3 regions of the Methylobacterium sp. Leaf94 genome follow, and region 3 is predicted to be linked to each of the others. Evidence: predicted binding sites of a transcription regulator. Region 3 holds the regulator's gene; each other region holds the start of a gene.
What was found. The regulator LexA, encoded in region 3, represses DNA repair genes until DNA is damaged. The targets are predictions, from matches to a motif close to TGTTCNNNNTGTGTTCNG.
Positions count from the first base shown of each region.

Region 1: ssb (single-stranded DNA-binding protein) is a predicted target of LexA. The motif match lies at 1,856-1,873, and genes of this name have one in related genera.
Region 2: ASG63_RS03120 (ATP-dependent helicase) is a predicted target of LexA. The motif match lies at 7,044-7,061, and genes of this name have one in related genera.

Region 1 covers NZ_LMRM01000062.1:177,072-187,547, reverse strand. The annotation lists gene ASG63_RS21900 (DUF808 domain-containing protein) at 1-987, opposite strand, end outside; gene ssb (single-stranded DNA-binding protein) at 1,143-1,709, opposite strand; gene ASG63_RS21890 (NADP-dependent oxidoreductase) at 1,916-2,932, opposite strand; gene ASG63_RS21885 (DUF4174 domain-containing protein) at 3,123-3,521, shown strand; gene ASG63_RS21880 (hypothetical protein) at 3,595-4,113, opposite strand; gene ASG63_RS25730 (hypothetical protein) at 4,181-4,354, opposite strand; gene ASG63_RS21875 (phosphodiester glycosidase family protein) at 4,353-5,159, shown strand; gene ASG63_RS21870 (hypothetical protein) at 5,274-5,570, opposite strand; gene ASG63_RS26095 (hypothetical protein) at 5,599-5,766, opposite strand; gene ASG63_RS21865 (hypothetical protein) at 5,848-6,207, opposite strand; gene ASG63_RS21860 (NADH:flavin oxidoreductase/NADH oxidase) at 6,294-7,412, opposite strand; gene ASG63_RS21855 (propionyl-CoA synthetase) at 7,511-9,451, opposite strand; gene ASG63_RS21850 (YdcH family protein) at 9,715-9,897, opposite strand; gene ASG63_RS21845 (YdcH family protein) at 10,092-10,310, shown strand; gene purE (5-(carboxyamino)imidazole ribonucleotide mutase) at 10,448-10,476, shown strand, end outside.
Region 2 covers NZ_LMRM01000003.1:71,257-81,732, reverse strand. The annotation lists gene ASG63_RS03145 (acetyl-CoA carboxylase carboxyltransferase subunit alpha) at 1-507, shown strand, start outside; gene ASG63_RS03140 (L,D-transpeptidase family protein) at 838-2,343, shown strand; gene ASG63_RS03135 (LysE family translocator) at 2,378-3,004, opposite strand; gene ASG63_RS03130 (hypothetical protein) at 3,169-3,414, opposite strand; gene ASG63_RS03125 (PhoH family protein) at 3,548-4,264, opposite strand; gene ASG63_RS03120 (ATP-dependent helicase) at 4,667-7,033, opposite strand; gene ASG63_RS03115 (DUF4160 domain-containing protein) at 7,252-7,494, shown strand; gene ASG63_RS03110 (DUF2442 domain-containing protein) at 7,505-8,017, shown strand; gene ASG63_RS03105 (hypothetical protein) at 8,235-8,486, shown strand; gene ASG63_RS03100 (AsmA family protein) at 8,604-10,476, shown strand, end outside.
Region 3 covers NZ_LMRM01000014.1:21,778-32,253, forward strand. The annotation lists gene ASG63_RS10705 (outer membrane beta-barrel protein) at 1-43, opposite strand, end outside; gene ASG63_RS10710 (FkbM family methyltransferase) at 388-1,218, shown strand; gene sfsA (DNA/RNA nuclease SfsA) at 1,251-1,958, opposite strand; gene ASG63_RS10720 (DUF937 domain-containing protein) at 2,122-2,907, shown strand; gene lexA (transcriptional repressor LexA) at 3,261-4,013, shown strand; gene ASG63_RS10730 (ComEC/Rec2 family competence protein) at 4,007-6,292, opposite strand; gene gltX (glutamate--tRNA ligase) at 6,460-7,881, shown strand; gene gltA (citrate synthase) at 8,131-9,420, shown strand; gene cmk ((d)CMP kinase) at 9,507-10,139, opposite strand; gene aroA (3-phosphoshikimate 1-carboxyvinyltransferase) at 10,145-10,476, opposite strand, start outside.

The sequences.
Region 1 (10,476 bases), on a different contig from region 3:
GGCCCGGGTCCGCAGCCGGGCCAGGCTGTTCCAGGCCGGTGCCAGGAGGAAGCTCGTCACCGGGATCAGGGCCGCGCCGACCACGAGACCGACGAGGCCGGAGCCCGCCGCGGTGACGAGCCACTCGACCGTCCCGGTGAGGGGACCGGCGACGCCCGCCGCCCCGGCCGCCACGGCGTGGATGGCGTGGCCGATCTGGGGCAGGCCGTAGCCCTCGAGGCCGTGCACCAGGATGCCGCCGCCGACCCAGATCATCGCGGCGGTGCCGACGATGGCCAGGATCTTGAGAAAGCCCGGCATGCCCTTGACCAGGGCGCGGCCGAGGCCGCGCACAAGGCTGCCGAAGGCCGAGCGCGACCCGTTGGCGGCCATCGCGACCCCGGCATCGTCCGCCTTCACGATCAGGGCGACGCCGCCATAGACCGCGACCGTGATCCCCACCGCCACCACGGCGAGGACCGCCGCGCGCATCCAGATCGAGCCCTCGGGCAGGGCCGCGAGGGTGATGGCCATGATCTCGGCCGAGAGGATGAAGTCCGTCTTGATCGCGCTGGAGACCTTCCGATCCTCCAGGGCCTGGGCATCGCCGGCCGCTTCGTCGCGCTTCGCCGCGTGGGCATGGGCCTTGTGCGGGAACAGCGCCTCGTAGACCTTCTCGGTGCCCTCGTAGCAGAGATAGGCCCCCCCGAGCATCAGCAGGGGCGTGATCGCCCAGGGCGCGAAGGCGCCGAGCGCCAGGGCGGCGGGCAGCAGGAACAGCAGCTTGTTGCGCAGGGAGCCCAGCGCGATGCGGCCGACGATGGGCAGTTCGCGCTCGGCGGCGAAGCCCACCACGTAGCGGGGCGTCACGGCGGCATCGTCGATGACGACGCCGGCCGCCTTCACGCCGGCGCGGCCCGCCTGGGCGGCGACATCGTCGAGGGAGGCCGCCGCCACCTTGGCGAGACCCGCGACGTCATCGAGAAGCGCGATCAGTCCGATGCTCACGGGAACCCCTGCCTGGCCGGCCACAGTCCCCGCGCCGGATGGCGCGGCGAGCTTGGCCTTTACAGGAGACGAACGAGGCGGCGATTTGATCCCGGAGCCGCGCCGATGACCGTCGGGACCTGGCGTCCCGCGCGATCAACGACGCGGGGTCGACCCTAGAACGGAATGTCGTCGTCGAGGTCGAAGTTCGGCTTCGAGCCGCCGCCACCGCCACCCGAGGCGGGTCGGCGCTCGCCGCCGCCCGAGGGGCGACCGCCGCCGTAATCCCCGCCGCGGTCGCCGCCGCGTCCGCCACCACCGCCGCCGAAATCGCCGCCACGGCTGATCTGACCGCCGCTCTCCTCGTCCATGCCCATTTCACCGCCGCCACTGCGGCCGTCGAGAAGGGTCAGCTCGCCCCGGAAGCGCTGGAGCACCACCTCGGTGGTGTACTTCTCGACGCCGGACTGGTCCGCCCATTTGCGGGTCTGGAGCTGTCCCTCGATGTAGACCTTCGAGCCCTTGCGCAGGTACTGTTCCGCCACGCGGGCGAGGTTCTCGTTGTAGATCACCACCGAGTGCCACTCGGTCTTTTCCTTGCGCTCGCCCGACATCTTGTCCTTCCAGGACTCCGATGTGGCGATGCGCAGGTTGACCACGGGATCACCGGAGGCGAGGCGCCGTGTCTCGGGGTCGCGCCCGAGATTGCCCACCAGGATCACCTTGTTCACGCTGCCGGCCATGCCGCTCTCTCCTACCGATCGATCTCACTGCGCGCTGCGGCCCCGAAAGACCGGGACGCCGCCCTGTCATGGGCCTCTCGGGCCCCGGCGGCAATCGCGGTCGGCGGGCTGTCCCCGTGACTCTCAGGGAATCGGGGGGATCTGTATGTTCTATCTTTGTTCTGTTCAGGGGGCAAGGCGCCTCGGAAGCGCGCCCTACCCTTCGCTCAGCGGATGCGGACGATGAGCTTGCCGAAATTCCGACCCTGCAGCAGGCCCGCGAAGGCCTCCGGCGCGTTCTCCAGCCCGTCGACGATGTCCTCGCGATGGACCACGAGGCCGTCGCGCAGCCAGCCCCCGACTTCCTCCAGGAACGCCGTTTCCTGCGCGGCGAAGTCCCAGACGATGAAGCCCTGGAGGTGCAGGCGCTTCGACAGGATCGCGCGCATCAGCACCGGCACCCGGTCGGGGCCGGGCGGCAGCTCGGTGGCGTTGTAGCCGGAGACGAGGCCGCAGACCGGGATGCGGGCGAAGTTGTTCAGGAGCGGCAGCACCGCGTCGAACACAGCGCCGCCGACATTCTCGAAATAGACGTCGATCCCGTCCGGGCATGCGGCCGCCAGCGCGTCCGGAAAGTTCTCGGCGCGGTGGTCGATGGCCGCGTCGAACCCGAGGGTGTCGCGCAGGAAGGCGCATTTCTCGGCGCCGCCCGCGATGCCCACCGCCCGGGCTCCTTTCCGCTTGGCGATCTGTCCGACGAGGGAGCCGACCGGTCCGGTGGCGGCGGCCACCACCACGGTCTCCCCGGCCTTGGGCTGGCCGATGTTCAGGAGGCCCGTATAGGCCGTCATGCCGGGCATGCCGAGGATGCCGAGGGCGGTGGTGACGGGGGCGGCGTCCGGATCGAGGCGGCGCAGGCCACGGCCGTCGGAGACGGCGAAGTCCTGCCAGCCGCCGAAGCCCACCACCGTTTCGCCGACGCGGTAGTCGGGGTGTTGGGACTCGATCACCTCCGCAACGGTGGCGCCCACCATGGTGTCGCCGATCGCCACTGGCTCGGCGTAGGATTTCGCCGCGCTCATGCGTCCACGCATGTAGGGGTCGAGGGAGAGCCAGCGGTTGGCGAGCAGCACCTCGCCCGCCTTCGCCACCGGCATCCGCGCCTCCTCGAGCCGAAAATGCGAGGCGTTCGGCTCACCGTGCGGACGGGCGGCGAGGACGATGCGGCGATTCACGTGGGTCATGGGGCGGCTCCAGGGTTTTCGCGATGGGGTTCGCGAGAGGCGACGGGCGCGCCGTGGACGCGCCCGTCGGGAGATCTCCCGACAGATGGGACGGCGGCAGCCGATGACAATTCCGTGCGGGTCGGGCGACGGGTCCGGCGGCCCCTCCGCGCGTTGTCCCGGAACGGCGACAGGCACGGGAGACATCGGGATGGCGCGCGGATGGCGAACGATCGGGGCGATGCTGCTCGGCGTCACGGCGGCCCAGGCGGCGGAGAACCCGCTGGTGCGCGAGCGCTGGACGTCCCGGGTTCTGGTGATCTCCGCGCCCGAGCCCGGCGATCCCCGGGTCACGGCCCAGCGTGCCGCGCTCGAGACAGCTCGAGCCGGCATGATGGAGCGCGATCTCGTGATCCGCGAGGCGTTCGGCGACACGACCGAGGCACGGCGCCTGCGGGCGGTCCTCGGGCTCCCCGCGGACGGGTTTCGCGTGGTGCTGGTGGGCAAGGACGGCGAGGCCAAGCGGACCGCGACGGCGCCGATCCCGGCGGACGCGCTGTTCGAGACCATCGACGCGATGCCGATGCGCCGGGAGGAGAGGCGTCGCTGAGGCGCGGACCAGCGGCCAACGAAAAGGGGCCGCACGCGGCGGCCCCTCGAAAAACGCCGATCAGGCGATCCGATCAGTAGCAGCGCTCGACCAGCACCCGGCGGTAGCCGTAGGGGGTCCAGCGCACGCGCGGGACCGTGTAGCAGCCGCCGCCGTAGCCGTAATCGTAGGCGCCGTAGCCCACCGGGGCGTAGCCGTAGCCGTAGCCGTAGCCCGGGCCGTAGCCTCCGTAGAGACCTCCCGCCGCCAGGCCGAGGCCGACGCCGAGACCCAGGCCGCCGAGCCCGTAGCCGTAGCCGCGCCCGTAGCCGCGCCCGTAATATCCGCCGCGGTAGCCACCGAAGCCACCGCGATAGCCGCCGAAGCCGCCGCGATAGCCGAAGCCGGCATGGCGGAAACCGCCGCCGCCGAAGCCACCCCGGAATCCACCGCCACCGAAGCCGCCCCGGAAGCCGCCGCCTCCGAATCCGCCGCCGTGGAAGCCGCCACCGTGGAAACCGCCGCCACCGAAGCCGCCGCGCGCTTCCGCGGTGGCGGGAATCATCGCGAGCGCGCCGATCATGGCCGCCGAGGCCAGAACAACTCGTTTCATCACATCGTCTCCGAAAGAAGCCGAAACGTCCCCTTGGACGCACAAACGCGGTGGCACCCGGAAGGGTTCATGCGCGTTTCGACTCTCCCGTCATCGTGAAGCGCGCCGAGCCCTGCCCGGCCCCGGTGGTCGCCCCGGACATCGGGCCGCCCTTGAAATCGCCCGGGGTTTCGGGCGAGGAAGCGGGGCCGGCCGCCACGATCCTCCGGCGGGCGCGGTCGAGGGGGATGCGGGTGACCATGGTGCAGGATGTCGTGCGGGCTCGCGTTCGGATACGCCGTTTCCCGGTCCCCGCCCTTCTGCGCGCCGCCCTCCTGAGCGCCGCCTGCCTCGCCCTCGGCGGTCCGGCCAGGGCCGCGCCGGCGGCCGCCCCTGCCCCGGCGCCCTGCCGGGCCGTCCAGGCGGAGGGCGAGGCCTACACCGTCTGCACGGTCGACCTGCGCCGCGAGCGGGTGCGGCTGTTCTGGCTCGGGGCCGATGGCCTGCCCTATTCCTCGCTCTCGACCCTGGCGGAGAAGCAGGGGGCGTCCCTGCGCTTTGCCATGAATGCCGGCATGTACGACAAGGGCCAGGCCCCGGTCGGGCTCTACATCGAGGACGGGCGCGAGCTGAAGGGCGTTTCCACCGCCAACGGGCCAGGCAACTTTCACCTGAAGCCGAACGGCATCTTCTGGGTGAAGGGCGAGCGTGCCGGCGTGATGGAGACGGGCCGCTACCTGCGCAGCGCCCCGAAGCCGGATTTCGCCACGCAGTCGGGGCCGATGCTCGTCGTGGACGGGCATATCCACCCCAAGATCTCCGCGGACGGCCCGAGCCAGAAGATCCGCAACGGGGTCGGGGTCCGCGACGACGGCCGCACCGCCGTGTTCGCGATCTCGGAGCGGCCGGTGAGCTTCGGCGCCTTCGCGCGCCTGTACAAGGACACCCTCGGCTGCCGCAACGCGCTCTTCCTCGACGGCAGCGTGTCGAGCCTCTACGCCCCGTCGATGAACCGCTCGGATCTCAGCCGCCCCCTCGGCCCGATGGTCGGGGCGGTGGCGCGCTGAGGGCCCGCTCAGACCCAATCCGTCCGATCCCTTCGGGATGGCGGATCGGGGCTTCGCTCGAGCGCCGCGCAGGCCTGCCGATCCGGGCGCCGCTTCGATCGAGCGGAGCCGATATCAGGCATCGTCCTCGCGGCCGAAGACCTCGCCCTCCTCCGCCAGCCGCGCATCGGCCTCGTCGCTGCGGAGGATCTGCAGGGCGCGGTACTGCTGGAGCAGGCCGCGCAGGCGGATGTTGGCCTCGGTGCAGTCGGCGGGCTCCGGGCTGTCCGCCCCGCAGCCCGCGATGGTCTCGGCGGTCTGCCGGTCCACGGCGGCGCGGTCGGCCGCGCTCAGGGCTTCGAGGTCGCCGAGGCCGAGTTCCAGCGCGATCAGCTCGGCGATCTCGCGCCGCTTCTCCTCGATCTCGGACATGTTCCCTCCGGGTCCGGTGCCGCCCCGTCTACAGAACGGTCAGCGCCGCCAGGTCGATCCAGGCTTGCCTCTCGTCGCCGTCGACGTCGCCGTCGACGAACCAGCGGCAGAGCGCCCGGTCCCCTTCCAGGGCCACCACCGTCATGGTGGCCTCGTTGTCCTCGGATGCGACGTAGTCGCCGACCTTGATCGCCACGGACTGCCTCTTCGCCTCGCTGCTGCTGAACCTTACGCGGGCTGGCCTGGGTCTCAGGCGCGCTTCGCGCAAGCCCGGGTCTCAGGCGCGTTTCGCGCGCTTGCCGAACGCCACGGACAGGCGGGCGCGTACGCCCTCCGGGATCTCCGTGCGGGACTCGATGCGGACGGACGGCATCTCGGCCCCGATGGTGCTGCGCGGGTCGAAGGCGAACTGCAGGTGGCGCAGGCCGAGTTCGAGCCGGGTGACGCCGTCCGACTGGGTCAGGTCCTCGCCGAAGACCTCGATCAGCGGCCCGTCGGGATCGCCCTTCTCGATCTGGATGATGAAGTAGCCCGCCGGCTCCTCCTCGTCGTCGGCCCCCGAGATCAGGGTGATGCCGTTCTCGATGTCGAGGCGGACTCGTTCCACCGCGAAGGTCGTGACGTCGTCGTCGTCCATGCTGCGTGATCTCTCGGGAAACGCCCGCTTCGGCGGGGTGACTGAAGGAAAGCGGTCGGGGCCTTTGAGGTTTCGCGGGGGCCCGCTCAGCGCTGTCCGTGCTGGGTATCGGTGAAGAGGTCCTTGAACTGGCGCGGCTGCGAACGCCAGTACTGCCGCGGCGCGCGCACCTGCGCGCCGAGTTCGGCCGCCGCGTGCCAGGGCCAGCGCGGGTTGTAGAGCAGGGCGCGCGCCAGGGAGACCGCGTCGGCCCGGCCCTCGGCCAGGATCGATTCCGCGTGGGCGGCCTCGGTGATGAGCCCGACCGCGATGGTGGTGAGGCCGGTCTCGGTCTTGATCCGCTCGGCGAACGGAACCTGATAGCCGGCCGAGAGCGGGATTTTCTGCTGCGTGGAGAGGCCCCCGGTGGAGACGTGGATCGCGGCGGCACCCCGGCGCTTCAAGGCGTGGGCGAGTTCCACCGTCTCCTCAAGGGTCCAGCCCTCCTCGACCCAGTCGGTGGCCGAGACCCGCATCCAGACCGGCTTGCCCGCCGGCACGGCCTCCCGCACCGCCTCGAAGCATTCGAGCGGGAACCGCATCCGGTTGGCGAGGGGGCCGCCATACTGGTCGGTGCGCTGGTTGGAGAGCGGCGACAGGAACTGGTGCAGCAGGTAGCCGTGCGCCCCGTGAAGCTCGAAGCCTTCGATGCCCAGGCGCAACGCCCGGCGTGCGGTGGCGACGAAGCCGTCGCGGATGCGCTTCAGCCCTTCCGAATCGAGGGCGTGCGGCGCCACCTCGCCTTCCCCGTGCGCCAGGGCCGAGGGGGCTTCCGTGCGCCAGCCATCCGGTGCCTCGGGGTCGATCTGCGCGCCGCCGTCCCAGGGGGCGCGGCTGGAGGCCTTGCGGCCCGCATGGTTGATCTGGATGGCGATCGGCACCGGCGCGTAGCCTCGCACCGCGTCGAGGACGCGGCCCAGCGCCCGCTCGGTCTCGTCGGAATAGAGCCCGAGGTCGGTGGGCGAGATCCGGGCCTCCGGCGAGATCGCGGTCGCCTCCAGGGTGAGGAGCCCCGCCCCCGACATCGCCATCTGAGCGAGATGCATCAGGTGCCAGTCGCCGGCGTGGCCCGCATGGGCCGAGTACTGGCACATCGGCGCGACGATGATCCGGTTCTCGAGGGTGAGGTTGTCGAGGCGCAGGGGCTCGAACAGGCGGGCGGTCATGCGGGGCTCCGGCTTGGCTGCATCCCCGCATAGGTGGCGCGCCGGCGCGCGCTTGGCTACCCGTTCTCGGATTCCCTTCCTTTGGTTTCCCCCCGCCCTCAGCCCGCGCCTATCCCGCGGTCCTTCAGGGTCGCGCCGATCTCGTCGAGGACGCCGGCATCGTCGATGGTCGGCGGGGTGGTCCAGGGCTCGCCGTCGGCGATGCGCTTCATAGTCCCGCGCAGGATCTTGCCCGAGCGGGTCTTGGGCAGCCGCTGCACGGTGAGCGCCAGCTTGAAGGCCGCGACGGGGCCGATCTGCGCGCGGACCAGGGCCACGAGCTCGCCCTCGATCGCCTGGGTCGGGCGCGCGACGCCCGATTTCAGCACGACGAAGCCGCAGGGCTGCTCGCCCTTCAGGGCGTCGCGGATGCCGATCACGGCGCATTCGGCCACGTCCGGGTGGCTCGCCAGCACCGCCTCCATGCCGCCGGTGGAGAGCCGGTGCCCGGCGACGTTGATGATGTCGTCGGTGCGGCCGAGCACCGTGACGTAGCCGTCGGCATCGACGATGCCGGCATCCGAGGTGTCGTACCAGCCCGGATACGTGGCGAGGTAGCTCGCGCGGAAGCGTGCCTCCGAGCCCCAGAGGGTCGGCAGGCAGCCCGGCGGCAGGGGTAGCCGCAGGACGATGGTGCCCATCGTGCCGGCGGGCACCGGCTTGCCGGCCTCGTCCAGCACCGCGAGGTCGTAGCCCGGCATCGGCACGCCGGCGCTGCCGTGCTTGACCGGCAGCCGGCCGAGGCCGACGGGATTGCCCGCGATGGCCCAGCCGGTCTCGGTCTGCCACCAGTGGTCGATCACCGGGCGGCCGAGGGCCCGCTCGGCCCAGGCCACGGAATCGGGGTCGGCCCGCTCGCCGGCCAGGAACAGGGAGCGGAAGCCCGAGAGGTCGTAGGCGCCCACCCGCTCGGCGCGCGGGTCCTCCTTCTTGATGGCGCGAAGCGCCGTCGGGGCCGTGAACAGGCAGGCGGCGCCGGACTCCGAAACCACCCGCCAGAGGGCTCCGGCATCGGGCGTGCCCACCGGCTTGCCCTCGTACAGCACCGTGGTGCAGCCGTGCAGGAGGGGCGCGTAGACGATGTAGGAATGGCCCACCACCCAGCCGATGTCGGAGGCGCAGAAGTAGGTCTCGCCCGGCGCCACGGCGTAGAGGTTGGGCATCGACCAGGCCAGCGCCACGCAGTACCCGCCGGTGTCCCGCACCACGCCCTTGGGTTTTCCCGTCGTGCCGGAGGTGTAGAGGATGTAGAGCGGGTCGGTGGCCGCCACGTCCACGCAGGCCGCCCGCCGGCCGTCGGTCTCCGCCCGTGCCACCGTATCGGCCCAGTCGTGGTCGCGCCCCGGCACGAGGTCGGCCGCCGCCTGCGGGCGCTGCAGGATCAGGCAGGCCGCCGGCTTGTGCGCCGAGGCGGCGAGGGCGGCGTCGAGGAGCGGCTTGTAGGCGACGACGCGGCTCGGCTCGATGCCGCAGGAGGCGGCCAGCACCACCTTCGGTGCGGCGTCCTCGATGCGGATCGCCAGTTCGTTGGCGGCGAAGCCGCCGAAGACCACGGAATGGACGGCGCCGAGGCGGGCGCAGGCGAGCATGCCGAACAGGGCCTCGGGCACCATCGGCATGTAGATCACGACGCGGTCGCCCCGGCCGACCCCGAGGTCGCGGAGCACCCCGGCGAGCACGGCCACCGCATCGCGCAGGTCCGCGTAGGTGATTCGGCGCTGGGTGCCGGTGACGGGCGAATCGTACAGGATCGCGGCCTGGTCGCCGCGCCCGGCCGTGACGTGCCGGTCCACGGCGTTGTGGCAGGCGTTCAGGGTCGCGTCGGGAAACCAGCGGCCATAGGCGCCGAGCGTCGCGTCGAAGGCCCGGGTCGGCGGGCTCGCCCAGTCGATCGCCCGGGCCGCCTCGAGCCAGAAGGCCTCCGGGTCGGCCAGCGAGGCGGCGTGGGTCTCGGCATAGCGGCCGGGCCGCGGATTCGGGGCGTGGGGCGTGGCGTCCATGGCGTGTCCTCGCGGAACCGGTCGTGCTGCCGGTTTCTCGGCACTCTACCGGAATTTACGCCGCCGGACTGCTGCGCCATCCTGCCGAACGGATCGAGGCGCAGGCTTTTGCTTCCGCGCTTCGCGAGACGAAGCCGGCGGACTTGAAAACCGCCGCCCTGGGGACCGGCGGCGCGAAGACACCGGACATGAAAACCGCCGCCCTGGGGACCAGCGGCGGCGGCGAACGCTCGAGAGATGAGGCGGTGGGGGGGAGACGGCCGCTAATGCAGCTGGTCGGTTTCGCTTCGCAGGCGGTTCATCTCGTCCTTGAGGTGGAGCTTGCGTCTCTTGAGCTCTGCGATGCGCAGGTCGTTCGCCGAGGGTCGGATGGTGGCGTCGTGGATCTCCCGCTCGAGGGCTTCGTGCTTGCGGGCGAGCTGGGTCAGGTGCGTCTGCAGTGACATGAGCTGTGTCTCCTGTCTCGTTTCGACGGGGCCAGACTGGCATATGATCAGCCGGCTGTCGAAGCCTATCGACGGCTCGGCTTGACGGATGTTTGTGCAGGCGGATGGTTGTGCAGGAGGCGCGGCGGGTTCTTGCCCAGGCCGAGCGGCTGTCGCATGGTCTGCGGCGAAAGCGTCCCGGGGCATCAGGTGCGATGGCGGTCCAGTTCGATAACGATGCGTCGGTGGAACCCGCCGACGAGTTGGCGCGGCTGAAGCAGGAACACCGCGACCTCGACGGCGCGATCGATGCCCTCGAGGTCGGGGTGGTGGCCGACCAGCTGCAGATCCAGCGCCTGAAGAAGCGCAAGCTCTTCCTGCGCGACCGGATCTCGTATCTCGAGGACCAGATCACCCCCGACATCATCGCCTGACCGGGCCCCCGGCGGGCGGGTGTCCGGGCGGGTGCCGCCTTGCGGGCACGCCACCGCTTTTGTATTCGGCGTTCCCAAGGGCCGCGTCGCGTCGCACGGCCCGTCTTACCACCTGATCGCGAAGGGATCTGACGACCATGGCGGGAGCCTCCCCGGTCGCGATCAT
Region 2 (10,476 bases), on a different contig from region 3:
TTCGGCCTGCCCGTGCTGGCCTTCGTCGACACCGCAGGCGCCTTTCCGGGCATCGAGGCGGAGGAGCGTGGACAGGCCGAGGCCATCGCCCGCTCGACGGAGGCCTGCCTCGCCCTCGGTGTGCCGAATGTCGCGGTGGTCATCGGCGAGGGCGGCTCGGGGGGCGCCATCGCGCTCGCCACTGCCAACCGGGTGCTCATGCTGGAGCACGCCATCTACGGCGTGATCTCGCCGGAAGGTGCGGCCTCGATCCTGTGGCGCGACCAGGGTCGCGCGGCGGACGCCGCCACCGCCATGAAGATCACCGCGCAGGACCTGCTGCGCCTCGGCATCATCGACGGCATCGTGCCCGAAGCGACCGGCGGGGCCCATCGCGGGCGCGACGCCGCGATCGCGGCGACGGGGGCCGCCATCGAGGCCGCCCTGGTGGAGTTCCAGGGCCTCGGCCCGGACGAGATCCGGGACCGGCGCGCGGCGAAGTTCCTGGAGATCGGTCGCAAGCTCTAAGAGTGCGACACTGCGCCGCGGATGCGAGCGGGAACCAAACCTCCCGATGCGTCCGTTGCGCCCGCCAAGGTTTCGCCACACCGACGCTTGGCGGATCGGCGGCGAAAAACCTGTGAAATCAATCCTCTTTCCGTCGGCACGCTCCGCGCGGCATCAAATGCGGCGAGATCGGGTCGACGGGCCGATGATGTCCGCAATCCACATCCCGCCCGGGCCACGACGGCGGTCTCCTTGCGGTAACAACCGGGTAAGTTTAACGACGCTAAGGGGTTGGGGAGTGGCATGCCACGGGCGCGAGCCCGGGGCTGCGTGACTGAGGATAGGTTCCCCATGGCTATGCGCCCGCTCGTGGCCGCCGGTTTCGCTCTGCTCGCCCTGTCGCTCGGCGCCTGCCAGGACGGTTCGATGGGCGGTGGCGTTCCGCTGCGGGCCCTGGCCCCGGTGCCGCCGAAGACCCTCGCGCTGATGGCCCAGAAGGGCATGTCGCAGAGCGATCCCATCCTGATCCGCGCCTACAAGCGGGAAGCGGAGATGGAGGTGTGGAAGCGCGGCACCAACGGCCAGTACGCCCTCCTCAAGACCTTCCCGATCTGCCGCTGGTCGGGCCAGCTCGGCCCGAAGACCAAGCAGGGCGACCGCCAGGCGCCCGAGGGCTTCTACACCGTGACGCCGGGCCAGATGAACCCGAACTCGTCCTACTACCTCTCGTTCGACACCGGCTATCCGAACGCCTACGACCGGGCGAACGGGCGCACCGGCAACTACATCATGGTGCACGGCACCTGCTCGTCGTCGGGCTGCTTTGCCATGACCGACGAGTCGATGGGCGAGATCTACGCCCTGGCGCGGGATTCCTTCGCGGGCGGCCAGCGCGCGTTCCAGTTCCAATCGTACCCGTTCCGGATGACGGCGGCCAACATCGCCAAGTTCCGCAACGACCCCAACGCGCCGTTCTGGAAGAACCTCAAGGAAGGCTCGGACTACTTCGAGGCCCTGCGCGACGAGCCGCGGGTCGGCCTGTGCGGAACGAAGTACGTCTTCGGCGGCGCCGACGCGGCGGCCGGCTCCTGCACGCCGCGGGTCGAGCCCCAGGTGGCGGAGAAGCGCGAGCGCGACAATCGCGAGATCGCCGATCTGATCGCCAAGGGCACGCCCGCCACCCGCCTCGTCTACGACGACGGCAGCCAGAACCCGGTGTTCCGCGGTCAGCAGACGCCCGCCAACACCCTGACCTTCGCGAGCCTGGGCAAGGCGCCCCCCGAGCCCGAACTGCCCTACGACCCGAAGGACTATGCCCAGCACAAGCTCGGCGACGTCAGCCGTCCCGAGAGCCTGGCCGCCGGCGAGCGCGAGATCGAGGTCGACGCCAAGGGCCGTCCGGTGATGATGGCCGCGGCCGCCCCGATCCCCACCAAGGCGGCCGCCGCGAACCTCGCCCGGAAGGGCACCGCCCCGGCGGCCAAGCCCGAGCCCGTGGTGGCCGAGCCGGCCAAGCCCGCCCGCGTGATGGTGGCCGACGCCGAGGGCGATCCGGCCGCCTACAAGAAGCTCTTCGGCAACGTGTTCAGCAACGGCGCGCCCGCGACACCGGCCACCGACGCCGCCACCGTCCCGGCCGTGGCCGCGGCGGTGCCGGAGCCCATCGCCGCCAAACCTGCGCCCAAGCACGCCCCCGCGAAGGCGGCACACGCCGCGCCCGCCCCGGCCAAGGGCGGCAAGCCGGACGAGGAGAAGGCGGCGAAGCCGGTCCACAGGACCGCATCGGCCGCCGCGACCGCCTCGCCGAAGACCACCGGCTCCACCACGCCCAAGAGCTCCCCTACGCCCAAGGATTGAGGCGAGGAACCGAGGCGGGCCGGGCCGTCCCGCCTCAGCGCGTGCCAAGGAGCATGGCGCCGAAGCCGAGGAAGATCCCGCCGGTGATCCGGTCGAAGGCCCGCCGGAGCGCCGGGCGGGTCAGGGATGCGGCGAGCCGGCGGCCGCCGAGGGCGTAGACCCCGTACCAGAACAGCTCCGCCCCCGCGAAGGTGACGATCAGGATCGCGAATTGCGGGGCCTGCGGCCGTGCCGGCTCGACGAATTGCGGCAGGAAGGCGCTGGCGAACAGGAGGAGCTTGGGATTGCTCAGGCCGATCAGCAGCCCGTCGCGGTAGAGACGCCCCAGCCCGACCGGCGCAGGGCTCCCCGTGTGCCCGGGGACGTCCAGCGCCCCGTCCCGCCCGCGCCAGGCCCGGATGCCGAGCCCCACGAGATAGGCGACGCCGGCATAGCGCAGGCCATCGAACAGGACCGGCGACGCCAGGAGGACGGCGCTCAGTCCCGCCGCGGAGGCCACCAGCACGAGGACCACGGCGCTCAGGCACCCGGCCATGGCGGCGAGGCTGCGACGCAGGCCGACGCGGACGCTGCGCGCCAGGATGTGCAGCATGTTCGGCCCCGGCGTGCCGGACAGGAGGAAGACGGCGCCGAAGAACAGCCACCAGGTCTGGAAGGTCACGGCCGGGCTCCCGGATCGAACGCGCACGCCCTGGTGCGCTCCGGCAGCCTCTTAGCAGACCGCGTCCGGGGCCGCGCCCGGCCGGGAGGCGGGGCAGCCCGGCACGCAACGAAAAAGGGCCCCGCGAGGGACCCTTCTCCAGATCAGTCAGATCGGTCGACCGATCACATCCGGCGCATCATGCGACGGTGCATCATCCGGCGCTCCATGTGACGGCGCATCATGCGGCGCTCCATGCGACGGTGCATCATGCGACGCTCCATCCGGCGCTCCATGCGCATCTGCACGGTGGACACGGTCTCGGGGGCGGTCACGCCCAGCGGGGCACCCGGTGCGGCCGAGGCGGAGGTGGCGAGGCTGGCACCGCCGAGCGAGGCGAGCACGGCGAAGGCAAGGGTCAGTTTCCTCACGTGAAGACTCCCATTCTCATTTGTCCGAGCGCGGCACCCGGTTTGTTCTCTCGCACCCGAGGCCGAGAAACTCGTGTCGCGCACCGGAGTGAGCGGCAGGCCCCGTTCCGGCCCGCCGCTGACAACACCTGAGTCAGAGATTCGTTTCCTCGAAAGCCCGCACCCACTCAGCACAAATTCCGGAGCGGACGATATCGTCGAGGGTAAATTCTACCACCGGGATCGGCATCATCCGACTCTTGATCAGGTGAATCACCGTGCGCAGGCCAGACGTCTCGCGTAAGTCCGTCTGGGACACGTCGCCGTTGATGATCACCTGGCAATCGTCACCGATGCGGGTGAGGAACATCTTGATCTCGGCGGTGGTGGTATTCTGAGCCTCGTCGAGGATCACGAGGCAGTTCTTGAAGGTGCGCCCACGCATGACCTCGAAGGGCACCACCTCGATGTCGCCGGTCTTCACCGCGATCTCGAAGGCGGCCTCGCCCATGCGCTCCTTCATGGTCTCCGTAAGGGGAGCGACCCAGGGGGCGATCTTCTCTTCCAGCGTTCCGGGAAAGAAGCCGAGGGAGCGGCCGGAGGGCACGTTCGGCCGGGTGATGATCACCTTGGCGATGCGGCGCTGGCGGAGCTGGTCGGCGGCGCGGGTCCCGGCGATGAAGGTCTTGCCGGTGCCGGCGGGGCCGAGGACGATCACCTGCTTGTGAAGGGCAAGGGCGTCGAGGTACTGCGCCTGCCGGTCGGTGAGGGGCTGGATCGGACTTAGGTTGCGTTCTTCGTCGAAGCGGGTCTTGTGCAGCCGGACCGGACGGTCCTCAACGAGTTCAAGTCGTGCGCGGCGTCTCTTCATCGATCAACACTCCAACCGGACTTGCCAACCTGGATTTAATCTGAGCCTGACTTGCTGAACTTGCTTCGCATCACTTTCGATTGATCCCGTTTCGGCGATCCTTTCGACTTCGCCCGCTTCACAGCCAATCCGGAGACCGCCCTCAAGTTCCGGACGGGTCCCTCAAGGCTGTGGATTCCCGATACGGTCCCGATGACCGCAGGACTGTGCGTTGCACGCACCATGCCGCGCCGGGCGCGACAGGGGCGTGACATCCACTATTCTTCGGAATGATGTAAAAAGTCTGCGTCGATGCTGCGCTGCGGGAGCCGATCCGCCGCGGCGGTCGATTGCCCTGGGCTGTGTCGCAGAAGACGCAGTCCGCATCCGCCCGACGTCCTCCGCAGCCCCCGCGTCCCGCGATCAGGCCGCCTGGATGAAGCTGTCGAGGACCATCTTCCGGCCGGCCTTGTCGAAATCAACGGTCAGCTTGTTGCCGTCCACACCCGCGACGGTGCCGGGGCCGAACTTGGTGTGGAACACCCGCATGTCGACGCTGAAAGCGGAGGGCGCACCCGTCGATTTGGCGATGAGCTCGCCCTCGATCTGGCGCGGGCCGCCCCGACTGGCCGGCGAACGGTTGCCGACCCCGTAGCCGTTGGCGTTTCCGGACTGCGCCGTATTGGCCTGGGCCCGCTGCCAGCCGGGCGTGCCGTAGGACGAGCCGAAGGGCGCCGGGTTCCGGTCGAAGCGCGAGGCCCCGGCCGCGAAGTGGGCGGGGGCATCGATCACGTCGACGCTGTCCTCGGGCAACTCGTCGATGAAGCGGCTCGGCACCGTGGAGGACCACAGGCCGTGGATGCGCCGGTTGACGGCGAAGGACAGCTTGGCGCGCTTGCGGGCCCGGGTCAGGCCGACATGGGCGAGGCGGCGCTCCTCCTCCAGCCCGGCGCGGCCGCTCTCGTCGAGCGCCCGCTGGTTCGGAAACAGGCCATCCTCCCAGCCCGGCAGGAAGACGGTTTCGAATTCCAGGCCTTTGGCGGCGTGGAGGGTCATCAGCGAGACCCGGTCGGCCCCCTCCTGCTCGCTGGCCTCCATGACCAGCGAGACGTGCTCGAGGAAGGCGGCGAGGTCCGGGAACTCCTCCATGGAGCGGACGAACTCCTTGAGGTTCTCCAGGCGTCCGGCGGCGTCGGCCGACTTCTCCTTCTGCCACATCTCGGTGTAGCCGGATTCCTCCAGGATGGTCTGCGCCACCTCCGAATGCGGCTGGGTTCCCACCAGCCGGGCCCAGCGTGAGAAGCTCTCGACCAGGGCGCGGACGCCGGACCGGGCGCGGGGCTTCAGCTCGTCGGTCTCCACGACGAGGCGGGCCGCCTGGAGCAGCGGCACCCGCTCGGCCCGGGCATAGGCGTGCAGCGCCTGCAGGGTGGCGTCGCCGAGGCCTCGCTTGGGCGTGTTGAAGATGCGCTCGAAGGCGAGGTCGTCGGAGGGGTTGGCGGTGACGCGCAGATAGGCGAGCGCGTCGCGGATCTCGGCCCGCTCGTAGAAGCGCGGGCCGCCGATGACCCGGTAGGGCAGGCCGAGCTGGACGAACCGGTCCTCGATCTCGCGCATCTGGGCCGAGATGCGCACCAGCACGGCGATCTCCGAGAGGGGATGCTGCTGGGCCTGGAGACTCTCGATGGCTTCCGCCACCTGGCGGGCCTCCTCCTCCGAATCCCAGGCGCCCGACACCGTCACCTTCTCGCCGGCGACGTCCTCGGTGCGCAGGGTCTTGCCGAGGCGGCCCTCGTTCTTGGCGATGAGGCCGGAGGCGGCGGCGAGGATATGGCCGGTGGAGCGGTAGTTGCGCTCCAGGCGGACCACCACGGCGCCTGGAAAGTCGTGCTCGAAGCGCAGGATGTTGTCGACCTCGGCGCCGCGCCAGCCGTAGATCGACTGGTCGTCGTCGCCCACGCAGGCGACGTTGCGGTGGCCCTGCGCCAGCAGGCGCAGCCAGAGGTACTGGGCGACGTTGGTGTCCTGGTACTCGTCCACGAGGATGTAGCGGAAGCGCTGCTGGTAGTTTTCCAGCACGTCCGGGTTCTCGCGCCAGAGCTTGAGGCAGAGCAGCAGCAGGTCGCCGAAATCGGCGGCGTTGAGGGTCAGGAGCCGGGCCTGATAGGCGGCATAGAGCGCCCCGCCCTTGCCGAAGGCGAAGGCCTGGGCCTCGCCGGGCGGCACCTGCTCGGGCAGGAGGCCGCGGTTCTTCCAGCCGTCGATGGCCGAGGACAGGGCGCGCGCGGGCCAGCGCTTCTCGTCGATGTTCTGATCGACGATGACCTGCTTCATCAGCCGCAGCTGGTCGTCCATCCCGAGAATCGTGAAGTCGGAGCGCAGGCCCACCAGTTCGGCGTGCCGGCGCAGGATCTTGGTGCCGATGGAGTGGAAGGTGCCGAGCCAGGGCATGCCCTCGCCGGCCGGCCCGATGAGCCCGCCGATGCGGTGCTTCATCTCGCGCGCGGCCTTGTTGGTGAAGGTCACCGAGAGGATGTCGAAGGGCCGCGCCCTGGCCGTCGCGATCAGGTGGGCGATGCGCGTCGTCAGCACCCGTGTCTTGCCGGTGCCGGCCCCGGCCAGCACGAGCACCGGCCCGTCCGTCGCCTCGACGGCGCGGCGCTGCTCGGCGTTCAGCCCTTCGAGGTAGGGCGAGCCCTGCGGCCGGAGGGAGGCCATGGCACGGGCGGCGATGGAGGTCGGGGCGGCGTCGGAGGCGGATGCGCCGGCCGCGTCGAAGCGTTGAGTCATCGCGCATCCCTGGACCAAAACGCGAACGGCGTCGAGGGTCGCGCGCGTTTCCGGAGTGGCCCGGCCTCCGCCTGGACGGTCTCCGAGGCTCCATCTCGGACGCACCTCGTATCCCGGAGAGTGTCGGATCGGCGATTAAATTCATCCGAAAATCGGATGAGGAATTTCCGCCAGCCCGGGCCAGGACTATGTCTCGACGGGATGGGTGAGGCGCGGCGATGGGCGAGCTCTATCAGTCGGGGAGCATCATCATTCGGTTCTATGCCAACGATCATCTGCCGCCGCATTTCCACATCCTGACACCGGATGACGAGGCTCTCGTGGAGATTGCCACCCTCCGACTGTTGGCCGGCGCCCTGCCGGGCAAGATCGAGCGCGAGGCCCTGGCCTGGGCCGCCGAGAACCGCGCCGCCGTCGCGGCCGAATGGAATCGGACCAACGCCCGCTTCCCGATTGCCTGAGGAGGTTGCCGTGAACGATCCCCTGCCCCGCATCTCAACCGTCATCGCCACGGGTCCCACCGGCCTCGGCGTGATGTGGCGCGACGACCGGTCCGACCGCGTGGACCTCGCCGGATGGATCGCCACCGGCGGTGAGATCCTGTCGCCTCTGAACGATCCGGCCCTGTTCGCGACGGTCCGGCTCGGAGATCACGGGACCTCCGTGGAATGGGGCAGCGAGGACGGGGACCTCGCCATCGATGCGCATCATCTCAGGCTGATCGCGGACGAACAGCGGCGGTTCGGCCGCGCGGAGGTGACTGCGTGGCAGACAGCCGCCGGACTGTCGAACCAGGAATCCGCGGATTTCCTCGGCCTCTCGCTGAGCACGTGGAACGCCTACAAGGCGGGCATCAGCGCGGTGCCGACTCCCGTTGCGATGGCGTGTCGGGCGGCCCTGCGCGACCCGATCCTGCTCCACGCCCATTACCGGCCGCGCAAGCGGGGCCGCCCGCGCCGCGTGGGCGCACCCAGCGCGGCGTAGGGTGGCGCGGTCCGCCAGGCAGAGACCGCGACACACTGAGACTCCGGCGGCCAAGGACGGAAGAGGACTGAAACCCGCAACCTCCCGTCGCTGCCGACGATCGATGCGGCAGTCTCACGCAGCGTCGCAGAACCTTCGAAAACCGGAACCCGCCTTCCCACCGGCAGGTCGTCTCACCAGATCACGACATCACAGTGCACCTGACAAGGACGCCGCCATGCGTAGCTCCCCCGCCCTTCTCGCCGGCCTCGCGCTCCTCGCCGCCGGTCCGGCCCTCGCCCAGGTCTCGTCGCGGGGCGTCGACAGCCTGAATGCCACCAACGAGCGCCTGTCCAACCGCAGCGAACTCCGGGGCATCGAGCAGCGCCAGCAATTCGACACCAACCAGACGCGTCTGCAGATCCAGCGCGGCGACCTGTTCCGGCCGAGCGCGCCCCCCGCCCCGATCGTCGTTCCGGGCCGTCGCTGAGCCGCGGCCCCGGGGCGCCGGACGCGGCGCGCCGGCCCTGGCGCGCGCGTGCGTTCCCTGTGCTATGTCCGCCGACGGAGCGGGGCCCGACCCGGGTGACGAGGCGGAACAGAGACGGTGCGTGACATCCTGACCGCGCTGGCGGGCGCCGTCATCCTGCTCCTCGTCGCGGCGCTCGCCGTCCCGCCCTTCGTGGCCTGGGAGGGCTATCGCGGCACGATCGACCGGACGATCGCGCGCTCCCTCGGGGTCGCGGCTCAGACCGAGGGCCGTATCGGTGTCCGGCTCCTGCCCTCGCCGCGCCTCAAGCTCGATCGCCTGCGGCTGGGGTCCGGGGCCGGCGCCGCGCAGAAGCCCGCCCTCGACCAGCCCCAGCTCGACCTGCAGTGGATCAAGGCCGAGATCGCCCTGGCGCCCCTGCTGAAGGGCGAGATCCTGTTCACCGAGACGCGGGTCGGCCGGGCGGAGGTCAAGCTCCCCGTCACCGATGGCGAGGCGATGCTCCTGCCCACGCGCGGGCTGTCGGCGGCCCTGCGGCGCGACCTCGCCATCGAGGACCTGTCGATCCGGCAGTTCGTGCTGACGACCCAGGTGCTCGCGACGGGCCGGACCGAGCAGTTCTACGCCGAGGCCCTTCAGGTCTCCGCGCCCGCCCTCGTCGGCCCCTGGCGGGCCGAAGGCACGAGCCGGGGCGTCCCCTTCCGGGTCTCGACCGGTGAGCTCGGGCCCGACGGCGTCAACGTGAAGATCGCGGGCGGCGGCGACACGCAGCCCCGCTTCGAGGCCGATGCCCGCATCGGCCTCGCACCCGCCGGCACGGCGACGGGCGGACGGCGCCTGACCTCGGCGGTGGCCGAAGGCAGCGCCCGGATCGTCGTCGGGCCGCCGGTCCAGGCGGCGGGCGCCTATCTGCCCTTCTCCCTTGCCGGCAAATTCAAGGGGCGCGGCCTGACGGCCCGATTCACCGACGTCGCCCTGGAGATCGATCCCGGCGGCCAGGCCCTGCGCCTGGGCGGCTCGGGTCAGCTCGACCTGAAGCAGTGGCGCGGCGCCCTGGCGCTCTCCGCCCGTCGCCTCGACCTCGACGCCTTCCTGACCTCGGCGGCCGGACAGGCGCTGATCGCCCGCGGCCTGCCGAACACCGGCGGCCGCAACGGCCTCGGACTACCGATCATGGTGGATCTGGACCTCGCGGCGGAGAGCCTGGCCCTCGGCCACGACGAGTGGACGGGGCTGGCCGCCAGCGGCACCCTCGACCGCACCGGCGGCGTGGTGCTGCGCCGCCTCGACGTCACCGCGCCGGGCGCCACGGCCCTGGGCGCCAGCGGTGAGATCGACACCGAGACCGGCCTGCGCTTCACCGGGCGCCTGTCCCTCGACACGCCGGCCTCCGACGGGTTCGGCCGCTACCTGCGGCGCCTCGGGCTCGAAGGCCCGGCCGTGGCGGTGATGGACGGTCGTCCGGTGCAGGTGAATACCGACCTCTCGGTGGCCGCCGGCACGGTGTCCCTGCGCAACCTGCGCCTCGGGCTCGGCGAGGCCCGCATCACCGGCAATGCCCGCTACACGGCGGCCGAGGGACCGGCGCGCGGCCGCTTCGATGCACAGCTCGCCGCGCAGGGCATCGACATCGCCGCCCTGCCGGTGCTGAGCGGCACCCTCGCGGACCTGCGGGGCCACGATGTCGGGATCACGCTCCAGGCCCGGGACGTGCGCTACGGGCCCGCCGGCGCTCATTCGGGCAACGGCACCATCGCGGCGAGCATCCAGTCGGACGGCCCGAGCCTCGTGGTCGACAGCCTCGCCATCACCGACCTGGCCGGCGCCAATGCCAAGCTCTCGGGCCGGATCAGCCCGGACGGCACGGGCCGGATCGCCGGGCAAGTCTCGGCGGCGGTGGCCGCCCCCCTGTTCGCGCTCCTCGACCGGGTCTGGGTGGCGGAGGCCCGCCGGGTCCCGGCCTTCCTGCGAAACGGGGCTCTCGACCTCG
Region 3 (10,476 bases):
GCAGGACGGCGGAAAGGGCGAGAAGAGAGCGCTGCATGGCGATGGGAACTCTGCGGGAGGATCTGCGTTGGGGCGACGTTCTCAAAGGTTCCCGTTTACGGCAAAGCTATCCTTTGTGCAGACGCCTATTTTTCGGGCAATCGAGGCCGCTCGAACTGGGTTTCGGTCGCGGTGTTGCCGCAATGGAACAGGTCTGAGCACCAGATCCGGTCTCGACGATTGTCCTCTGCTTCCGAAGTGGCGCGACGGTCAGGTCTGATCTGCGGCCGACCGCATTCGCCCGGAGGGGGCGCTGCGGGCTGATCGGCCCGGAATGTCCGGACCTTTCGATCCTCCCGCGGCGGCGTCGCTTGCCGCCGCGTCCGTGCGCTGGCATCAGCACGCACGATGAAAGACACGCAGCCCTACGGCACTTACGCTCCCACAGGCCTCGTCGCGCGCATCGCTCGGCAGACGGGCCGGATCTCCTACGCGAGCTGGGCCGGGCGACGCCTCGCCCTGTTCCTGCGCCGCGTGGCGATCGGGCTGCTGCGCGGCGCCCCTCTGGACGTCGAACGCTACGGCGCCCGCATGCGGCTCTACCCCTACAACAACAACTGCGAGAAGAAGGTGCTCTTCACGCCGCAGTTCTTCGATCCGGAGGAGCGCGCACTTCTCCGGGCGAAGCTTCAGCCCGGCTGCACCTTCCTGGATATCGGCGCGAATATCGGCGCCTACGCGCTGTTCGTGGCGGCCTTCGCGGGGCCGCGCGCCCGGATCCTGGCCGTCGAGCCGCAGCCGGACGTGTTCGACCGCCTGACCTACAACATCGCGCAGAATCCGTTCGGAACGGTCAAGGCGGTGGCCTGCGCGGTCGCCGACAAGGCGGGGGAACTCACCCTGTTCGTGGACCCCCGCAACCGGGGGGAATCGAGCCTGAAGATCGTCGGGACGAACGAGGGCGCGCAGATTCGTGTGCCGGCCGTGCCCCTGCTCGATCTCGCCCTCGGCGAGGGCATCGCGCGCATCGACGCGATGAAGCTCGATGTCGAGGGCGCCGAGGACCTGATCCTCGAACCTTTCCTGCGGGCCGCCCCCGCGAGCCTCCACCCGCGGCTGCTCATCGTCGAGAACGGCACCGACCAGTGGCAGATCGACCTGCCCGCCTTGCTCGAGCAGCACGGCTATCGCCGGATCGCTCGCACCCGCCTCAACCTGATCTTCGAGCGGGCCGACTGACGGGCCCGCGCGGTTCTTCTGGGACGGGCGCCCTACAGCACCGGGATGGCGTCGGCCACGGCGATGCCGACCGGGTCGATGCGGCAGCGATGGGCGTGGACGGCGACGCCGGCCGCCCGAGCGGCCTGAAGCGCCCGGTCGAAGGCAGGATCGAGGTCCCGCGCGGCATCGAAGCGATCCGCCCACATCTGCACCACGATGATGACCATGGCACGGCCCCCGGCCTCGACGACGGCCGCGAGGTCCGTCATGTGGCGGGCGCTGCGGGCGGCGACGCAATCGGGAAATTCCGCGAGGCCGGGGCTGCGCATCAGGTGACAGTTCTTCACCTCGACATGGCAGGGCGGCATCCCCTCCCCGGTGGCGAGGAAGTCGACCCGGCTGGCCCGGGCGTAGCGGACTTCGGGGCGCAGGCCCGTGTAGCCGGCGAGGCAGGGCAGGCCGCCGGCGGCGAAGGCCTCCGCCACCAGGGCGTTCGGCCGCATCGTGTTGATGCCGACCCATTGCCGGCCGCCGGGCAGATCCGCCTCCACCAGTTCCCAGGAAAAGGGGAGCTTGCGCGTCGGGCCCCGGACGTCGGACAACAGGGCCCGCGCGCCCGGCACCGCAAGTCCCAGCATCGCCCCCGGGTTGGGGCAATGGGCCGTGATCACGGACCCGTCGGCAAGCTGCAGATCGGCGAGAAAGCGCTTGTAGCGACGCACCAGGCGCGCCTCGATCAGGGGCGAAGGGAAGCGCATCGCGGGTCCGGGGCAAGAAACGGGTTGATACGGGCCCCCGTCGACGGGGAATCGGGCCGTCGTGAGGCGCCCGGGCTGGTCAGTACCGACCGGATGCGACAGAATTCGCGCGGCGCGCCCGGGTCGATGACCGGGAAAGCCGCAGTTCGTCCGCGAGGCCGCCATGTTCAATCTGTTCGACATCCTTCAGGCGCAGGCGGGCCCCAACGCGCAGGGTTTCGGACGGCAGTTCGGCTTGTCGCCGGAGCAGAGCCTGCGCGCGATGGAAGCCCTGCTTCCGGCCCTCACGATGGGGCTGCAGCGGAACGTCGCCCAGGATCCGACCGGCTTCGCCCACCTCTTCAATCTCGTCGGCCCCGCCGCGCCGAAGGCGTCGAGCGCGACGCCTCAGATGGACATGCTGGTCCAGCAACTCTTCGGCTCGCCCCATCTGAGTCAGGCCGTTCTGCAGCAGGCAGCTGCCGTCAGCGGCGTGGCGATGCCGGCCTTGAAGCAGATGCTGCCGATCATGGCCGGCATGGTGGTGGCGGGGATCGTCCACGTCATGATCAACCAGCCGCCTGCCGCGGCGCCGGCCCCGCGCGCCGAGGCGAACCCCTTCGGCTTCCCGCCCAATGCCTGGTCGGAGATGATGCAGGCGTTCCTGAACTCCGGCGCCAAGACCCCGAAGCCCGCGACGCCCTCGCCCCAGGCGCGACCGCGTGCGGCGTCGACGTGGCTCGCGGCTTCGCCCCGGCCGGAGTCCGCCGCGCCGGACAGGTCGGCCACGGAAGCGCCCTTCGACGTGATGCAGCAGATGTTCCAGACGGGCCTGGAGGTGCAGCAGGAGAACGCCCGCGCGATGCAGCGCCTGTTCGATACCTTCTGGCAGGATCCCCGCAATCCCACCGAGACGGGCGGCAACGGTTCGGGTGACCGGCCCAAGGCAGGGCGCACCGGGCAGCGCTAGCCGAAGACCCGCCGTCGGCGACGCCGGCAGAGGACGGCAGAGAACCGATCGTCGCCGGGCCATCGACCCGAGGGCGCTGCGCCCGGGCGCCCTGCCGACCGGTCTAGACGCCGGCCGTCCAACTCATTCGTCGGATCGGGGCACCACTCAATCGCAGCGATGGCCGCAGCGGCAGGCCGGCGTGGCGCTCGGGCGACGCCCGGATCCGCCCTTGCCGAGGGGATCGAACGGATCGCGCCCGGGAGGCTTGAGATGGGAACCCTTGCAGAACACTTACGGAACGTTTAACGTGTTCGTGGTTTGTTTCTAGTGCCACCCGCCGCGATCCGTGGCGCTAACGAAGAGTGTCCCGCATGTTGACGCGTAAGCAGCTGGACCTGCTCCAGTTCATCCAGCTTCGGATGCGCGAGAGCGGCGTTCCCCCGTCGTTCGACGAGATGAAGGACGCCCTCGACCTGAAGTCGAAGTCGGGCATTCACCGCCTGATCACGGCCCTGGAGGAGCGCGGCTTTCTGCGCCGGCTGCCCAACAGGGCGCGGGCCATCGAGGTGATCCGGATGCCGGAGAGCCTCGGGGGGAATGCGGGCGCCCCGCGCGCCGCTCCGGCCTCCGAGGTTCGCCGCTTCACGCCGAGCGTGGTCGAAGGCGGCAAGGGCAAGGGCCTGCCGGCCGGCGCATCGGTGTCCCGACTGCCGACCACGCAGGCCACCGACGAGAGCGGTCGGGCCGTGACCATCCCGGTGATGGGTCGGATCGCGGCCGGTACGCCCATCTCGGCCATCCAGGAACAGAGCCATTCGGTGACGATGTCGCCAGATTTCCTGGCCGGCGGCGAGCATTACGCCCTGGAGGTGCGCGGCGATTCGATGGTCGATGCCGGGATCCTCGACGGCGACCTGGTGGTCATCCGCAAGCAGGACACCGCCAACACGGGCGACATCATCGTGGCCCTCATCGACGACGAGGAGGCGACCCTGAAGCGCCTGCGCCGGCGTGGATCGTCCATCGCCCTGGAAGCGGCGAATCCGGCCTACGAGACGCGGGTCCTCGGCCCGGATCGGGTGCAGATCCAGGGACGTCTCGTCAGCCTGGTGCGCCGCTACTGAAGGGGGTCCCCGTCCGGTTCATCGCCGGACGGATCCGACGGGTCGCGGGTGCGATCGGGGATTTCCGGTAAGACCGACGCCGGCGGTGTCGAAGATGGCAAGGACGTTCCCGGCGGGTCCACCGGCTTGCGCAAAGGCGTCGCACGCCAGGGCACGACATCCCCGAATTGCTTCGCGGTGGCGAGGGACGGCCCATCGCGGGTGAGGCGAATTGCGGTCGCACCGTGGGATCCCAGGAAATTCCGGTCGATGACGATAGATGCGGCGCAGCCCCCGGGCGCGGATTGCCGGGTGATCAGGATGTCGGCCCTGGCGCAGTCCTCTCCGAGGGCACGCTTGTCGGTGGTCAGGGCGAGCACGCGGCCGTCGGGTGTGGTCAGGGTACAGCCCAGGCGATCGCAGCGCGCGCCCTCGAACCTCGTGACGTCCTGCACCCGTCGGTCGTCTCCATCGGCCTTGAGCCATTGCGCGAGCACGAAGGGGGGCGGCCGGCCAAGGGTGGCGAGCCGCCCGTTGCGCTCGCGGATGGCGGCGCCCGCCCCCTCCCGATCGACGTAGATGTCGTAGCGATCCGGGGCAGCCGCACAGGCGATGCCGATCGCTGCCGGAATGAGGCCGAGCCAGCGCAGCGACGAGGCCGGGAGCGTCAGGACGATCAGGGCGGCGGCCAGGAGGCCGAGGGCCCCCGTGCCGAAGGCCGGGACCACGACGACGGCGTTGCCGAAGCCCGCGATCCAGGTCGAGATGGTCAGCATCCCCCGCACCGCCAGGCCCATGGCCCACCAGACCGGCTGATCCAGCGCGAACGGATAGGCGAGGATGCCCAGAACCGCTGACGGCATCACCGCCAGGGAGACCAGCGGCAGGGTGAGCGCGTTGCCCACCAGCCCGAAGGGCTGCACCGTCTGGAAGTGGTAGGTGGCGAAGGGCGCGGTGGCGATCTGGGCCACGAGCGTCGTGGCCAGGGTGCCGAAGACCGCCGCGGACGCCAGGGCGAAGATCCGGGGGAGCAGGCCGGCACCGTCGCGCTGCCGCCCGCGTCCGGCGATCAGCGGCGCGCAGGCGATCAGGCCGGCCACCGCCGCGAACGACATCTGGAAGCTCGGGCCGAGGAGGCCGTCCGGCTCGCGGGCCAGGGCGATCAGGGCGGCGAGGGCCAGGTTTCGCATGCTGAGCGCCGGGCGATCGACCAGGATCGCGCCGAGCATCACGAGGGTCATGATCAGCGAGCGCTCGGCGGCGATGTCCCAGCCGGAGAAGACGCAGTAGGCCGTCACGCCCACCATGGCGACGGCAGCGGCGATCTTCTTGATCGGCCAGTGCAGCGCCGCGAACGGAACGAGGGCCAGGAGCGCCCGCACGAGCCAGAACACCACGCCGGCCGCCAGGACCATGTGAAGGCCCGAGATCGAGACGACGTGGTAGATGCCGGCGGCGCGCAGGATGTCGTTGGTCTCGGGGCTGATCAGGCCGCGCTTGCCCGTCACCAGGGCCGCCGCCACCGCCCCGGCCTGTCCGCCGTTGGCGTCGGTGATGCGGCGCGTCAGGGCGTTGCGGGCCGCGTCGACGGCGGCCGCGAGGCGGATCTGCCAGTCCGCGCTCTCGGCCGGCGGTCGCAGGTCGACCTTGCCGACGAGGGAGCCCACCGCGCCGATCTCACGGAAGAAGGCATCCCGGGCGAAATCGTAGCCTCCGGGGCGGGCGGCTTCCGGCGGCGGAAGCAGGCGCGCGGTCGCGGCGATGCGGTCGCCCGGCTTCAGGGTATTCGCCTTGCGGTAGGAGACCCGCACCCGGACCGGGCGGACCTCGGCGCCGAGGGTGCCGAAGCTCTCGACGCGGAGGATCAGGCGCGCCCCGTCCTCCCGCTCGTCCAGCCCTTCGATGGTGCCCACCAGCGGACCGACCGTGGTGCGGGCGAGGATCGGCCCGTCGACCGAGCGGACGCGCGTGGCGGCCGCCGCGAAGCCCAGGAGGGCGGCGACGGCGGCGAGCACCAGGGCCAGGCCGAACGGGCGCGCCACGAGGAGGGGCGTCGTCGCGGCGAGCAGGGCGGCGGCCGCGAGCGGCGCCAGGAGCGACGGCGTCCCCTGCGTACCGAGGAAGAACGCGAGGATGCCGCATCCGAACGCGACGGCGAGCCAGGCGAAGAGACGGCGCTGCTCGATCTCGCGGGTCCATCCCGCCCGGAACCAGTCGCGGATCGGCCCGGCGCCCGGGCGACGCGCGGCGAGGTGGCGCGTGATGCGCCCCATCGCCGCCGTCGCCCGCGCCTGCGCCATCGCGAAAACCTCCGGGCGTGCGTCCGTGACCGGGAGCCGGCGATGCGCCCTGCGATCCTGGGGACAGGACGATTCCTTAACGCGTGCCCGCGCGCATGCTACACGCGCGGTTCCGGGCCGGTCGATCCGCTTCCCGCCCGAATCACGAGCCATTCAAGTCCAGATTGATGTCGTCAGCCGTCGTCACGCGTTTCGCGCCCTCGCCCACGGGCTACCTTCACATCGGCGGGGCTCGCACGGCCCTGTTCAACTGGCTCTATGCCCGCCGCTTCGGCGGCCGCATGCTGCTGCGCATCGAGGACACCGATCGCGAACGCTCGACGCAGGGCGCCATCGACGCGATCCTGGACGGCATGCGCTGGCTCGGGCTCGATTGGGACGGGGACGTCATCTACCAATACGCCCGCGCCGCCCGTCACCGCGAAGCCGCCGAGGGCCTGCTGGCCTCCGGCCACGCCTATCGCTGCTACGCGACGCCCGACGAACTGACGGCGATGCGCGAGGCGGCCCGCGCAGAGGGGCGGCCCCTGCGCTACGACGGCCGCTGGCGCGACCGCGACCCGTCCGAGGCGCCCGCCGGCGTCAAGCCGGTGATTCGCCTGCGCGCCCCGACCGACGGCGAGACCGTGGTCGAGGACGGCGTGCAGGGCCGGGTCGTCTGGCAGAACAAGGATCTCGACGACCTCGTCCTGCTGCGTTCGGACGGCAACCCGACCTACATGCTCGCCGTCGTGGTGGACGATCACGACATGGGCGTCACCCAGGTCATCCGCGGCGACGACCACCTGACCAATGCGGCGCGCCAGCGCCAGATCTCCGATGCCCTCGGCTGGGAGGCGCCCGCCATGGCGCATATCCCGCTGATCCACGGCGCGGACGGCGCCAAGCTGTCAAAGCGGCACGGGGCCCTCGGCGTCGATGCCTACCGCGACCTCGGCTACCTGCCGAGCGCCCTGCGCAACTACCTCGTGCGCCTGGGCTGGAGCCACGGTGACCAGGAGGTCTTCTCCACCGAGGAGATGATCGCCGCCTTCGACCTCAAGGCCATCGGGCGGTCGCCCGCGCGCTTCGACTTCGCCAAGCTGGAAAACCTCAACGGCCTCTACATCCGTGGCGCGGCCGATGCGGACCTCGTCGCGGCGATCGACGACGTGCTGCCGGCGCTCGGCCCGGCACGGGGGATCGCGGTGCCCATGAGTCCGGCTCTGCGGGAGACGCTCACTGCCGCGATGCCGGGCCTGAAGGAGCGGGCCAAGACCCTCGTCGAACTCCTGGACAGCGCCTACTACCTCACCGCGGCCCGGCCCCTCGTGCCCGACGAGAAGGCGAAGGGGCTGCTCGGCGACGAGGCCCGGAATCGCCTGGCCGCCCTCCTGCCGGCCCTCGAGGGGTTGCCCGATTGGACCGCCGCCGCCACCGAGGGCGCGGTCCGGCAGTTTGCCGAGGCGAACGGCCTGAAGCTCGGCCAGATCGCGCAGCCCCTCCGGGCGGCGCTCACCGGCCGCGCCACCTCGCCGCCGGTCTTCGACGTCATGGCCGTGCTCGGCCGGGAGGAGTGTCTCGGTCGGCTCCGCGACCAGACCGGCTGACCATCGCACTGCAGCAAAATGCCGGTTCGTCCGAGTGCTCCGAGTGGAAGAATGACAAATCGGCCCGGATTTCGCTTCGACGTCGAGGTGAGCCGGGCCGTCGGTTGATGACGGTCCGCCGATCCGCTACCCCCATGCTCGTGTGAGCAAGTGCAGCATGCGCCGCATTTGCACCCCGGACCCGGGTGGTCGATTGCATCGCCACGCGGGCCGACGCCGCCCCGTTGCCACGAAAGGGTCCAGGTCTCCATGAGCGCCTCCAGCACGATCACCGTGGGCGACAACCACGTCGAACTTCCGATCAAGACCGGCACCATCGGGCCGGACGTGATCGATATCGGCAAGCTCTACGCGAAGACGGGCAAGTTCACCTTCGATCCCGGCTTCACCTCCACCGCCTCCTGCGAGTCGAAGATCACCTACATCGACGGCGATGCGGGCATTCTCCTCTATCGTGGCTATCCCATCGAACAGATCGCCGAGCACGGCGACTTCCTCGAAACCTGCTACCTCATGCTGTTCGGCGAGCTGCCGACCCCGGCCCAGAAGGCGGATTTCGACTACCGGATCACGCGCCACACCATGGTGCATGACCAGATGAACCGCTTCTTCCAGGGGTTCCGCCGCGACGCGCACCCGATGGCGATCATGGTCGCCTGCGTCGGTGCCCTCTCGGCCTTCTATCACGACTCCACCGACATCTCGGACGACCAGCAGCGCATGGTCGCGTCGATGCGGATGATCGCCAAGATGCCCACCCTGGCGGCGATGGCCTACAAATATTCGATCGGACAGCCCTTCGTTTATCCGAAGAACGATCTCGACTACACCTCGAACTTCCTGCGGATGTGCTTCGCGGTTCCGTGCGAGGAGTTCAAGGTCAATCCGATCTTCGCGCGCGCGCTCGACCGGATCTTCATCCTCCACGCCGATCACGAGCAGAACGCCTCGACCTCGACCGTGCGTCTCGCGGGCTCCTCGGGGGCCAATCCCTTCGCCTGCATCGCGGCCGGCATCGCCTGCCTGTGGGGACCCGCCCACGGGGGCGCCAACGAGGCAGCCCTGAAGATGCTCGAGGAGATCGGGCATCCGGAGAACGTGGCCAAGTACGTGGCCAAGGCCAAGGACAAGAACGATCCCTTCCGCCTGATGGGCTTCGGCCACCGCGTCTACAAGAACTACGATCCGCGCGCGCGCATCATGCAGAAGACCACCCACGAGGTGCTGGGTCAGCTCGGGATCAAGGACGATCCGCTGCTCGAAGTCGCCGTGCAGCTGGAGCAGATTGCCCTGAAGGACGACTACTTCATCGAGAAGAAGCTCTATCCGAACATCGATTTCTACTCGGGCATCACCCTCAAGGCGATGGGCTTCCCGACCTCGATGTTCACGGTGCTGTTCGCCCTGGCCCGCACCACCGGCTGGATCGCCCAGTGGGCCGAGATGATCGAGGATCCCTCGCAGAAGATCGGCCGGCCGCGGCAGCTCTACATCGGTCCCGACAAGCGGGAATACACCCCGATCGATCAGCGCGCCTGATCCAGGCCCCCCGCGCCGGACACCCTCCGGCGCGGAATGCGTCTTCGGATCGGTGCCGTCGCCGCCGATCCGCGACCCGGACCGCCCTAGTGCGGGCGCGCGCGATCGACGATGGCCCGGGCGGCCGCGAAGGCCTCGTCGGGATCGAGCGCGGTGGTATCGAGGAGGACGGCGTCGGTCGCCGCCTTCAGCGGCGCCGTGGAACGCTGCGCGTCCCGTGCGTCGCGGGCGACGATATCGTCGAGAATGGCGCCCAGGCTCGCGGATTCCCCGCGCCGCAGCAATTCGAGGTGGCGGCGCCGGGCGCGCTCCTCGGGCGCGGCCGTGATGAAGAGCTTCACCTGGGCGTTGGGGCAGACCACGGTCCCGATATCGCGTCCGTCCAGCACGGCGCCGCTGGCATCGCCGGCAAAGCGCTGTTGCCAGGCCAGGAGGGCGGCCCGCACGGCGGGGACCGCCGAGATGCGGGAGGCCGCCTCGCCCATGGCGCGCTCGCGCAGGCGAGGATCGGCGAGCCGGTCCGCGATCAGGCTGGAGGCGGCCCGCGCCGCGGCCTGATGATCGTCGAGGCTGTGGCCGGAATCGATCACCGTCAGGGCGACGGCCCGGTAGAGCAGGCCGGTATCGAGATGCGGCAGGCCGTAATGGGCGGCCAGCCGCTTGGCGAGGGTGCCCTTGCCCGAGGCGGCGGGGCCGTCGATCGCGATCACCATCGGCATCGCGCTCACCCTTCGATCCGGCCGCCGAGGCCCTGCATCGTCGGCAGGAAGCTCGGGAAGCTCGTGGCGATCATCGCGCCGTCATCCACCGTGACCGGCTCCCGGGTGGCGAGGCCCATCACCAGGAACGCCATGGCGATGCGGTGATCGAGATGGGTCGCCACGGTGCCACCCCCCCGGGCCGGCTCGCCGGTGCCGTGGACGACGAGATCGTCACCTTCGACGAGATAGGCGACGCCGTTGGCGCTGAGTCCGTCCGCCACCGCCGCGAGGCGGTCGGATTCCTTCACGCGCAGCTCGTGCAGGCCGCGCATCCGCGTGGTGCCCTCCGCGAAGG